Regions from separate parts of the Paramixta manurensis genome, predicted to be linked through region 2. Evidence: riboswitches for the same ligand, from Rfam matches in the RefSeq annotation. Region 2 holds a riboswitch; the other holds the start of a gene.
What was found. A riboswitch is a leader RNA that binds a small molecule or an ion and turns the genes downstream of it on or off. The one in region 2 is predicted to bind thiamine pyrophosphate.

Region 1: another riboswitch for thiamine pyrophosphate. It lies ahead of thiE (thiamine phosphate synthase); the one in region 2 lies ahead of tenA (thiaminase II).

The regions. Positions count from the first base shown of each region.
Region 1 is NZ_CP054212.1:4,278,137-4,283,680, forward strand. Features, by position in the region: gene hemE (uroporphyrinogen decarboxylase) at 1-70, opposite strand, end outside; gene nudC (NAD(+) diphosphatase) at 112-885, opposite strand; gene rsd (sigma D regulator) at 1,046-1,555, shown strand; TPP riboswitch at 1,657-1,757, shown strand; gene thiE (thiamine phosphate synthase) at 1,850-2,566, shown strand; gene PMPD1_RS20585 (HesA/MoeB/ThiF family protein) at 2,559-3,305, shown strand; gene thiS (sulfur carrier protein ThiS) at 3,302-3,502, shown strand; gene PMPD1_RS20595 (thiazole synthase) at 3,504-4,283, shown strand; gene thiH (2-iminoacetate synthase ThiH) at 4,280-5,407, shown strand.
Region 2 is NZ_CP054212.1:2,907,642-2,913,185, forward strand. Features, by position in the region: gene fhuE (ferric-rhodotorulic acid/ferric-coprogen receptor FhuE) at 1-1,881, opposite strand, end outside; gene PMPD1_RS14130 (LLM class flavin-dependent oxidoreductase) at 2,176-3,198, opposite strand; TPP riboswitch at 3,346-3,448, shown strand; gene tenA (thiaminase II) at 3,511-4,206, shown strand; gene PMPD1_RS14140 (ABC transporter ATP-binding protein) at 4,236-4,958, shown strand; gene PMPD1_RS14145 (ABC transporter permease) at 4,955-5,544, shown strand, end outside.

The DNA.
Region 1 (5,544 bases), 1.4 Mb from region 2:
ACACTGGCGTAACGTCAACCGGCTGGCGTAGCAGGGCACGGAGGTAACGATCGTTCTTCAATTCGTTCATTATAATCAGGCTCTCACAAACACAGGCGGCTAGTGTATCACTCATTCCGTTTCGGCGCGGCATAGCGCGACAGTGTCTTCAATTAACCGCCGCGCGACCGTGCCCGGCGGCGGCAGATGCGGTAATTGGTCATAGCGAAACCAACCGGCGTCGATCAGTTCATGGTTATCAATTTGCAATTCGCCCTCATCGTACTCAGCCATGAACGCCATCATCAACGAATGGGGGAATGGCCAGGGTTGAGAGGTAACGTAACGAACATTTTTAACCGTGACGCTACTCTCCTCCATTACTTCGCGCGCCACCGCTTGTTCAAGGGTTTCTCCCACTTCGACGAACCCGGCTAATACCGTATAAATGCTATTACGGTGACGCGCGTGTTGTGCCAGCAGGATCTGGTCGCCGCGCCGAATGGCGACGATGATACAAGGCGCGATCTGCGGATAGTAACGTTGACGGCAATGCGCGCACAAACAGGCATTTTCGGTTTTGCTCAAGTGCATTTCGTGACCGCAATAGCCGCAAAAACGGTGCGAGCGGATAAACTCCGCCAATTGGACACCGCGCCCCGCCAGTTGGAACAGCCCGGCCTCTTTATCCATGATTTGCCGTACCGAGCCCATATTCTCCGCGCGATCCTCGCGCACCAGCCACACGGTTTCACCCTGCCATTCGCCGATCGGCGACGCTTTCGAACCGGTTAGGTCAAATGTCTCCGCTGTGCCGTACGGTAAATCGCCATTTGGTAACCAAAGTTTCTGCTCATGGCTGACAATCCACCATCCAGCGTCTACGCTTCTAATTTCATGTTCCATAAAAAAGTATCCTGAAGACAAGATATTTGTAGTTTGTAGAGTACCGCTACATATTTAAACATTGCGCTAAAACTATACCCTAAATAATTCAGGTTGCATGAAAGCGGTAACGCACATGCAACCTAAAATATGTCGGGCTATTACTCACATGGAGTCGATCATGCTTAACCATTTAGACGTTCTGACCCAACGCGTAGGTGGCAGTAATGCACTGGTAGATCTTTGGCTAAGTGCCCGTCGGCAACTGCTAGTTGCCTATTATCAGACCGTTGGCATTAAGCCTAACAAGGAATCGCTCACCGCGCTGGATGAAAAGGCATTGGATAATTTTTGCCAAAAACTGGTCGATTATCTCTCTACCGGACATTTCAGTATCTATGAACGCATTATCGAAGAATTGGAAGGCGATAGCCCTCTGACGGCAGCGGCCCAGATTTATCCGGCGCTGGAAGGGAATACCGAGTTGTTGATGAGTTTGTATGATACCCATCTGGAAACGGCCATCGATCATGATAACTATGTCGAGTTTCAGCAGGCATTGTCAGAAGTGGGTGAAACGCTGGAGGCGCGGTTTACGCTGGAAGATAAGCTGATTCAGCTCGCCTGGGAGAACCAGCTTCAGTTACCCGGCGTGGTGGCGAATGAAACTGAACTGGTTAGGCCGGCATAAACATCACGCCATTGCTACCCCCTTGTAGTTTCTACCTCGCCCCTTTATGCTGGAGGGGCTATTTGGGTTGAAGCTGTGACGTAAGTCGCTCTGCATCACCCCACATCTTGTCGGAGTGCCCTACCGGGCTGAGACCGTTAATTCGGGATCCGCGGAACCTGATCAGGTTAGAACCTGCGAAGGGAACAAGAGTAAAGTTGGCTTACGGCGACATTATCCCTTTCTTGACCCGCCGTTTCATTACTCCCTCCGAACTCCAGACAAGCAACTTTCCCTTACTCACAGGAAATGGCTATGTCCGGCAGCGAACCAAAATTTTCCTCTCCACTGGAGAGAGAGACCGCCGCACACGAGAATATTCGCCGCACGGCGGTAAGGTATCAACCTGACTTTCCCACCGTTCCCCTTCGTTTAGGGCTCTATCCGGTGGTAGATAGCGTGGCATGGATTGAACGCCTACTGGAGGCAGGTGTACGTACTCTGCAGTTACGTATCAAAGACCAACACGATCATCACGTGGAAGAGGATGTTCGCGCCGCCATTGCGCTGGGGCAACGTTACCGGGCGCGTCTATTTATTAATGATTATTGGCGGCTGGCGATTAAACATCGGGCATACGGCGTACATCTCGGTCAGGAAGATCTTGCCGAAACCGATCTTAACGCCATACGAGAAGCCGGTTTACGCCTTGGCGTGTCTACTCATGACGATATGGAGATTGACCGCGCGCTGTCCGTGCGCCCTTCCTATATTGCGTTGGGGCACGTGTTTCCTACGCAAACGAAACAGATGCCCTCTGCGCCACAAGGATTAAAGCAATTAGCCGCGCATATGCAGCGCCTGCAAGGCTACCCGACCGTGGCAATTGGCGGCATCAGCATCGCACGGGTACCGGCGGTGCTGGAAACCGGTGTCGGTAGCGTGGCGGTCGTCAGCGCCATTACCCACGCCGCAGACTGGCGCAGCGCCACGCAACAGTTACTGGCGCTTGCGGGAGTCGGGGATGAATGACAGCGATTTTATGCGCTATAGCCGCCAACTCCTGCTGGAGGAGTTCGGTATTGAAGGGCAGGAAAAACTGCAGCGTGGTCGCGTCTTAATCATCGGCTTAGGTGGATTGGGTTCGCCTGCCGCGCTATATCTCGCGGCGGCTGGCGTCGGCAAACTGCTCCTGGCGGATGATGACACTCTGCATATCAGCAACTTACAACGCCAAATTCTGTTCCACCAGCCAGATACCGGCCAGAGTAAAGCGCACCTGGCGCAACGGCGGCTGCGCGCGCTCAATCCACAGGTCGACAGCATCGCGCTGGCGCAACGTGTGGATGAGAAAACCCTGCCATCACTTGTTGATCAGGTCGATCTGGTACTGGATTGCAGTGACAACATGGCTACCCGCCACGCGATCAACCATGCCTGTGTTACCGCCGGAAAACCGCTGATTAGCGGCAGTGCCGTGGGATGGAGCGGCCAGTTAATGGTGATCGCGCCACCCTGGACACAGGGCTGTTACCGCTGCTTGTGGCCTGACGAGAGTGAACCACAGCGCAATTGTCGTACCGCAGGCGTACTTGGGCCCGTGGTGGGCGTTATCGGTACGCTACAGGCGTTAGAAGCACTGAAACTATTGGCAGGCATTCCCTCGCCCTTAAACGGCAAACTACGTCTATTCGATGGCCGACAACAGGTTTGGCGCACGCTGAACCTTGAACGTACGCCACACTGCCCGGTATGCGGAGAAACGCCATGAATATCATCGTTAATGATCGGCAAATGGCCTGTTCCGCGCCATTGACGCTGACCGCCTTACTGAAACAGTTGTCACTGCACCAGCCAAGCACCGCGCTGGCGGTGAATCAAACTATCGTTCCCCATCATCGTTGGGATACCCAACTTCTACAGGAGGGCGATGAGCTGGTGATTTTCCAGGCCATTGCCGGAGGCTGACATGTTACAGATTGCTGATAAAACTTTTTCATCGCGCCTGCTGACCGGTACCGGCAAATTCGCCACGCCGCAATTGATGCTGGCCGCTTTACAAGAATCCGCTTCGCAACTGGTGACCATGGCGATGAAACGCGTTGATTTACGCGGCGGCGATGATGGGATCTTGCTGCCCCTACGACAGCTTGGCGTCCAGTTGCTACCCAACACCTCCGGCGCGAAAACCGCGGAAGAGGCGCTTTTCGCCGCTCGTCTCGCGCGTGAGGCGCTGGGTACACAGTGGCTTAAATTAGAAATTCACCCTGACGTACGCTATTTGCTGCCAGACCCAATAGAAACGCTAAAGGCGGCGGAGCAGTTGGTGAAAGAAGGGTTTGTGGTGCTGCCCTACTGTGGTGCCGATCCGGTGTTATGTAAGCGGCTTGAAGAGGTGGGATGCGCCGCTGTCATGCCGCTTGGCGCGCCAATTGGTAGCAATCAGGGGCTTAAAACACGTGACTTACTGGCGATTATCATCGAGCAGGCCAATGTACCGGTAATCATTGATGCCGGTATTGGCGCGCCAAGTCATGCCAGCGAAGCGCTGGAGATGGGGGCCGATGCGGTGCTGGTTAACACCGCAATTGCCGTCGCGCGCGACCCGGTACAAATGGCCCGTGCCTTTCGTCTGGCGGTCGAAGCCGGTGCGCTGGCGCAGCGCAGCGGATTAGGCACGGTACAACAGCAAGCAGCAGCATCCAGCCCGCTGACTGCCTTCCTCGGACAAGGTGAGGCCTTATCATGAAAGATTTTCTTTCGCGTTGGGAAACATTGAACTGGGATGACATTACACTGCGCATTAACAGTAAAACCTCAGCCGATGTTGAGCGGGCTCTTAATGCCCCACGTGTAGGACGAGAGGAGTTAATGGCATTGCTCTCTCCCGCCGCCAGCGCCTGGCTGGAACCGATGGCACAGAAAGCTCAGCGCCTGACACGCCAACGTTTTGGTAATACCGTCAGTTTTTATGTTCCGCTCTATCTTTCTAATTTATGCGCGAATGACTGTACCTATTGCGGTTTCTCAATGAGTAACCGCATTAAGCGTAAGACGCTGGATGCCGCCGAGATCGCCCGTGAATGCACGGCGATCCGGGCATTGGGTTTCGATCACCTGTTGCTGGTCACCGGTGAACACCAAAGTAAAGTCGGTATGGATTATTTCCGTCAGCATCTGCCGGTGATTCGCCAGAACTTCAGCTCCGTGATGATGGAGGTTCAACCGCTCTCACAAGTGGAATATGCCGAACTTAAAACCCTTGGGCTTGATGGCGTGCTGGTGTACCAGGAAACCTATCATCCGGCGGTTTACAGCCAGCACCATCTAAAGGGCAATAAGCAGGATTTTTTCTTTCGTCTGGAAACCCCGGATCGCCTTGGTCGCGCCGGGATCGACAAGATCGGGCTTGGCGCGTTAATTGGTTTGTCGGATAGCTGGCGTACCGATTGCTTTATGGTGGCGGAACATTTGCTGTGGCTACAGCAAAAGTGGTGGCAAAGCCGCTATTCGGTCTCTTTCCCACGGCTGCGCCCGTGCGCGGGCGGAATTGAACCGGCGTCGGTAATGAGTGAGGCGCAACTGGTACAAACTATCTGCGCGTTTCGCCTGTTCGCGCCGGAGGTGGAACTATCACTGTCGACGCGTGAATCACCGCATTTTCGCGATCATGTCGTGCCGTTAGCCATCAATAGCGTGAGCGCGTTTTCCAAAACGCAGCCTGGCGGTTATGCCGATAATCATCCTGAACTGGAGCAGTTTGCCCCGCATGATAATCGCACGCCGCAACAGGTTGCGGAGGCGTTAACACGGGCAGGCCTACAGCCGGTATGGAAAGATTGGGACAGTTATTTAGGACGCGCCGCGCAATAATTTGCACAGACCGGTAAGGGCGCGCGAAAGTGAGGAACACGCTTCGCAGCCACTGCCAGCGGCGCTGGTGTGATAGCGCGAGCGGATTATAGTAACGCCTGTCAGGTCATTCCGGCCTGGCCAGGGCCGGTTTTTAT
Region 2 (5,544 bases):
GGTGCGCGGCAATTCAGGGCTAAATGCTTTCCCCTCCCCGTCTTCAGCCACGTAACGCGTCGCGCCAAACGTCATCTGCCAGTTGTCAGTTAATGCGCCGTTAAGCTCAAACTCAATACCTTTACTCACCGTGCCGTTCACGCTGCGATAAGCGGTTTCCGTGGTGCCGGGAATATAGGTTCCGGTACTCTCTCCAACGTTATCCTGCTCAATACGGAAGAGGGCCAGTGAGGTGGTCAAACGGCTATTCATCCAATCGGATTTCAGCCCCAGTTCGTAGTTTTTACCTTTAATCGGTGACAAATAGTTCCCACTACGATCGCGATAGGTTTGCGGCTGGAAGATTGAGGTATAGCTGGCGTAGGTTGACCAGTTATCGTTGATATCATAAATCAGCCCGGCATACGGCGTGGTGTTGTTCTTGGCGATATGCTGATTTAACGTATCGGTGTTCCATTGGGTGTAACGTGCGCCAATAATCAGGTGCAGCGGATCGGCCAGTGAAATACGCGTGGCAGTATAGGCCGACTTCATGTGCGTCTTGTCATCCTGAATCAGGCTAAGATCGCCCCAATCGGTTTCCGGAAAACCTCCGTTGTAGTGGTTAAAATTACCCAGTTCAGTATCGGAAATATTCGCCCAAGTGTTCCGGTAACGGTTGGTCTGCTTGCTGTAACTCACGCCCGCCATCAGTTCATGCTGACGACCAAAGAGTTGATAAGGGCCATTGGCGAACAGGTCGAGCGCATCCACCTTGCGCGTACCGGTGTTATACCCGGTCCCGCCCACGTAGGGATAGGAAGGGCCGTACGGGCTCACCATCGCGCCGGTGGTTTTATCGACCAACCCGTCAAGATACATCAGGCGGCTATCGATTTTCGTTTCGGTATGGGTACCATTAAAGGTCAGTTCCCAGTTATTATTGAAGCGTTGTTTGAGGGTTGCGAAGACTTTATTGGAATTTTTATCGTTATAAGCCCAGTCCGGCGCCGTACTGCGGCTCCGGTCAAAATGGGTTCTGCTGCCATCGGTGTACCAGCGCGGTAAGCCGCCCCAGGTTGCCCCATTTTCATTATTTTCCTGATATTCATAACCGACCGAGAGCGTGCTGTAATCACTCAGGTCTGCATCCACCACGCCGTAAAAGAATTTTCTTTCCCGACTATACCGATCCAGCCAACTGTCATTGTGTTGGTAACCGGTCACCATACGCGCGCGAACATTACCGTCCTGCGTTAATGGCGTGGAAATATCGGCAACATAACGCTGTTTGTTCCAACTACCATATTCCACCGAGAGATCGCCGGTAAACTCTCGGCTATCGGCGTGTTTCCGTACCATATTAATCGCCGCCGAGGGATTACCTGTGCCGGTCATCAAACCGGTCGCGCCGCGTACCACTTCGACGCGATCGTAAAGCGCGCTGTCAGAAAGCGCGTCGCCAAGGTTCCATTGCGACTGAAAATAGGTTGGGATTCCATCGACCATGTAATTATCGATCTGGAAACCGCGGGAATAGTAGAGAACCCGGCTGGAACCGGAACTGGAAGAACTGATGCCGGTGGTATTGTCCATCACCTCTCCCAACGACTGAAGATTTTGATCCTCCATACGCTGTTTGCCGATCACACTCACTGATTGGGGAATATCGCGTTGGATCATCGGCATTTTGGTGCCAACCGTCGTGGCGGGTACGCTGTAGTCAGCGCCTGGTGGCGGCGCATCGTTATCTGCCGCTTCCACCACCATGGTTTCATTGGGTTGAGGCGCGGCGGCAAAAGCCGTCACAGGGAGTAAAGCCAAGGCGATGCAAGCAGCCAATAGCGAGGGCACTGGCGCCGTTTTTTGAGCAGCGCCACGCGATAGTGTCGCGAGAGACATAGTTATTCCTTGAGGTGTTAAAAAATAAACACTCCTGACTCATTGAATTAGAAAATTTTTGCGCATGATTTCAGGAGGAATGCATTTACGAGAAATGAAAATGGTGATTATACTCATTCTCATTTACGTGTAAATAACTGTAACAAGGATTAAGTGAGAGAGAGGCGCCGTAAGGTGAGAAGTGACAGAAAGAAGGCGTGAGAAACACCCGAAAGGTGAAATCGCAATACAGCAATAAGAGCGTTTAACGGCGTGGCACACCACGCCATAACACACGCAACGGTCAGGCTTCTGTTAGCGCCATCCGAGGGCGGGGGCGATATGGGTCAGAATCGCCTCAACGACATGCGCATTATATTCAACGCCCAGTTGGTTCGGCACCGTTAACAGCAAGGTATCCGCTTGTGCAATGGCCTCATCCTGCGCCAGTTGTTTGATCAATGTCTCCGGCTCGGCGGCATAACTACGGCCAAATATCGCCCGGGTTTGTGCATCAAGATAGCCAACGCTGTCGCTGTCCTGCGCGCTATTGCCAAACCACATATGGTCGCGCCGATCGATTAACGGGAAAATACTGCGGCTTACCGAGACTCGCGGCTCAAAGCGGTGCCCCGCGGTTTTCCACGCGGCTCGGTAAGCGCGAATCTGTGCGGCCTGCTGAACGTGGAACGGCTCGCCGGTCTCATCCACTTTCAGCGTTGAACTTTGCAGGTGCATCCCTTGTTGCGCCGCCCAAATCGCGGTGGCATTGGTGCTGGCGCCCCACCAGATCCGCTCACGCAAGCCAGCGGAAAAAGGCTCCAGACGCAGTAATCCCGGCGGATTAGGAAACATCGGTTGTGGGTTAGGTTCAGCGAACCCTTCACCACGTAACGCCTCAAGGAAAACCTCAGTATGGCGCCGTGCCATTTCGGTATCCGTCTCCCCCTCCGCCGGGGTATAGCCAAAATACCGCCACCCCTCAATTACCTGCTCAGGCGATCCCCGGCTAATGCCAAGCTGTAGTCGCCCGCCGGAAATCAGATCGGCGGCCCCGGCTTCTTCCGCCATATACAGTGGGTTCTCATAACGCATATCAATCACGCCAGTGCCGATCTCGATCCGCTTGGTTCGTGCGGCAACGGCAGACAGTAGCGGAAACGGAGAACTTAGCTGCCGCGCAAAATGGTGTACGCGAAAATAAGCGCCATCCGCTCCCAACGCCTCCACCGCTTCCGCCAGCTCGATGGATTGCAGCAACACATCCGCGGCGGAACGGGCATTCGATTGTGATGAAGGTGTCCAGTGGCCAAAAGAGAGAAAACCGATCTTTTTCATCGCAAACAATCTCCGGTTCGAAATAGTTAGGCTAACAGTGACAAAAAAGCCTTGCCTCAGGCCAGCAGAATCTTTTGCGACCGCACATAAACGCCTCGCCAGACCGTGGCGCGGGCATTGTAATCAAAAAATAAATATCGTATAACAAGCTCCTCCGAGGGGTGTCCTGTCATGGGCTGAGATGGCGTAAGCCGAACCCTTTGAACCTGATCTGGGTCATGCCAGCGAAGGGACGGGTCGGCAATTTTGCTTTCAGCCATTGCCTGTTCATACCTCAGCACGCCCGGATCTCCATGAACTGAAGGAGGTCCCATGTCTACCCCACGTTTTGATTCTGGCCTTTATGGGCAGCTACGCCAACAGGCGGGCAGCGCCTGGCAAGACTACGTTGCGCATCCTTTCGTCCGCCAGTTAGGCGCCGGAACCCTGCCGGCTCCGGCGTTTCATCGCTATCTAACCCAGGATTACCTGTTTTTAATTCACTTCGCTCGCGCCTGGGCGCTGCTGGTCAGCAAATTACAGACGCTACCGGAAATGCGCACCGCCACCGCCGCCCTTAACGCAATCGTCAATGAACTGCCGCTCCATGTGGGTTATTGCGCGAGCTGGGGATTAAGCGAGTCTGAAATCGCACACCAGCCTGAGGCGGCAGAAACCATGAACTATACCCGCTACGTGCTGGATATTGGTCACACCGGCGATGCCCTCGAACTGCTGGTTGCGCTTATGCCCTGCGTCGCCGGGTATGCCGAAATCGGTCTACATTTGCTGCACGACGCCGCCACGGTACTGGAGAATAATCCCTACGCCTCATGGATACGTAATTATGGCGATCGCGACTATTTAGCCAGCGTTCAGGCCGCGCTCAATTTACTGGAAACGGTTGGACAACAAAGCGGGGCGGAAAGTCGTTTGACGCGTTTAAGTACAATTTTCACCACCGCCACGCGGCTGGAAAGCGCCTTTTGGCAAATGGGGCTAAATGCGGTAACGGCAGGTGCGCAGTGAATTCTGACCCGTTAGGCCACCAGCAAATAATGCCGACTATCCAGGTGCGGGAGTTAACCCTGCGCTTTGGTCAAAAGGTGGTTTTCGAGCGGCTCAACTTCGACATTCCCGGCGGCCAAATCGTTGCTTTGCTAGGCGCCAGCGGCGTGGGGAAAAGTAGTCTGTTAAAGATTATTGCCGGACTAGCGCCCGCCTCCGCCGGTCAGGTCACCGCCAGTGACGGCTTACCGGTCGCCTCGCGTATTGCCTGGATGGGGCAAAAGGATCTGTTATATCCGTGGCTGACCATTGAAGAAAACGTCATGCTCGGCCCACGCCTGCGTGGTGAGAAGCCCGACCGTGCGTGGGCCACGCATCTGATTGAACGCGTTGGCCTTAGCGGATATGGGCAGGCGCTCCCCGCGACGCTTTCCGGTGGCATGCGCCAGCGCGCGGCTATCGCTCGCACCCTGTATGAGCGCCAGCCAATCGTGCTGATGGATGAGCCTTTTTCAGCGTTGGATGCCATTACCCGCGCCACTATTCAGACGCTGGCAGCAGAACTCCTGGCACAGCACACGGTGCTGCTAATAACGCATGATCCGCTGGAGGCTTGCCGCCTTAGCCACCGCCTGTTGGTTCTCTCCGGCCACCCCGCCCGCATTGACGATACCCATATCGTGGCCGGGCTACCGCCACGCGCGCCGGACGATCTCCATTTACTGAAAAGCCAGGGCGAGCTTTTACAGCAACTAATGAGGGCAGCCGGATGAAGAGGCTAGCAAAAGGCGGCATCGCCAGCCTGCGCCGCGCGTTGACGGTGTTTGTCGGGTTGCTGCTGCTGTGGTGGCTGGTCACGCAAAGTTCGATTCCGGCCTTCTTACTCCCCTCACCCACGGCGGTTGCCGAGGCCTTATGGGATAACCGCGCTTACCTCGCCGGACAGACGGCCGTCACCGCGCTGGAAATTGCCAGCGGGCTGGCGATCGGCGTGCTGCTCGGCGTCGTCCTGGCGTTAAGTATGATGTTTTCACCGCGCCTCCAGCGCTGGCTAATGCCGCTGGTGCTCACCAGCCAGGCGATTCCGGTGTTTGCCCTCGCCCCGCTACTGGTGCTGTGGTTCGGTTTTGGCATCAGCGCCAAAGTGTTTATGGCGGTATTGGTGATCTTCTTCCCGGTCACCTCGGCCTTCTTCGACGGGCTGCGACGCGTCAATACCGATTACCTCGATCTGGCGCGTACCCTGCGCGCGTCTCCGTGGGCGCAATTGCGCCACGTCCGCTTAATGGCCGCGCTGCCGGCCTTCGGTTCCGGGCTACGCATGGCCGCCACCGTCGCGCCTATCGGCGCCATTATCGG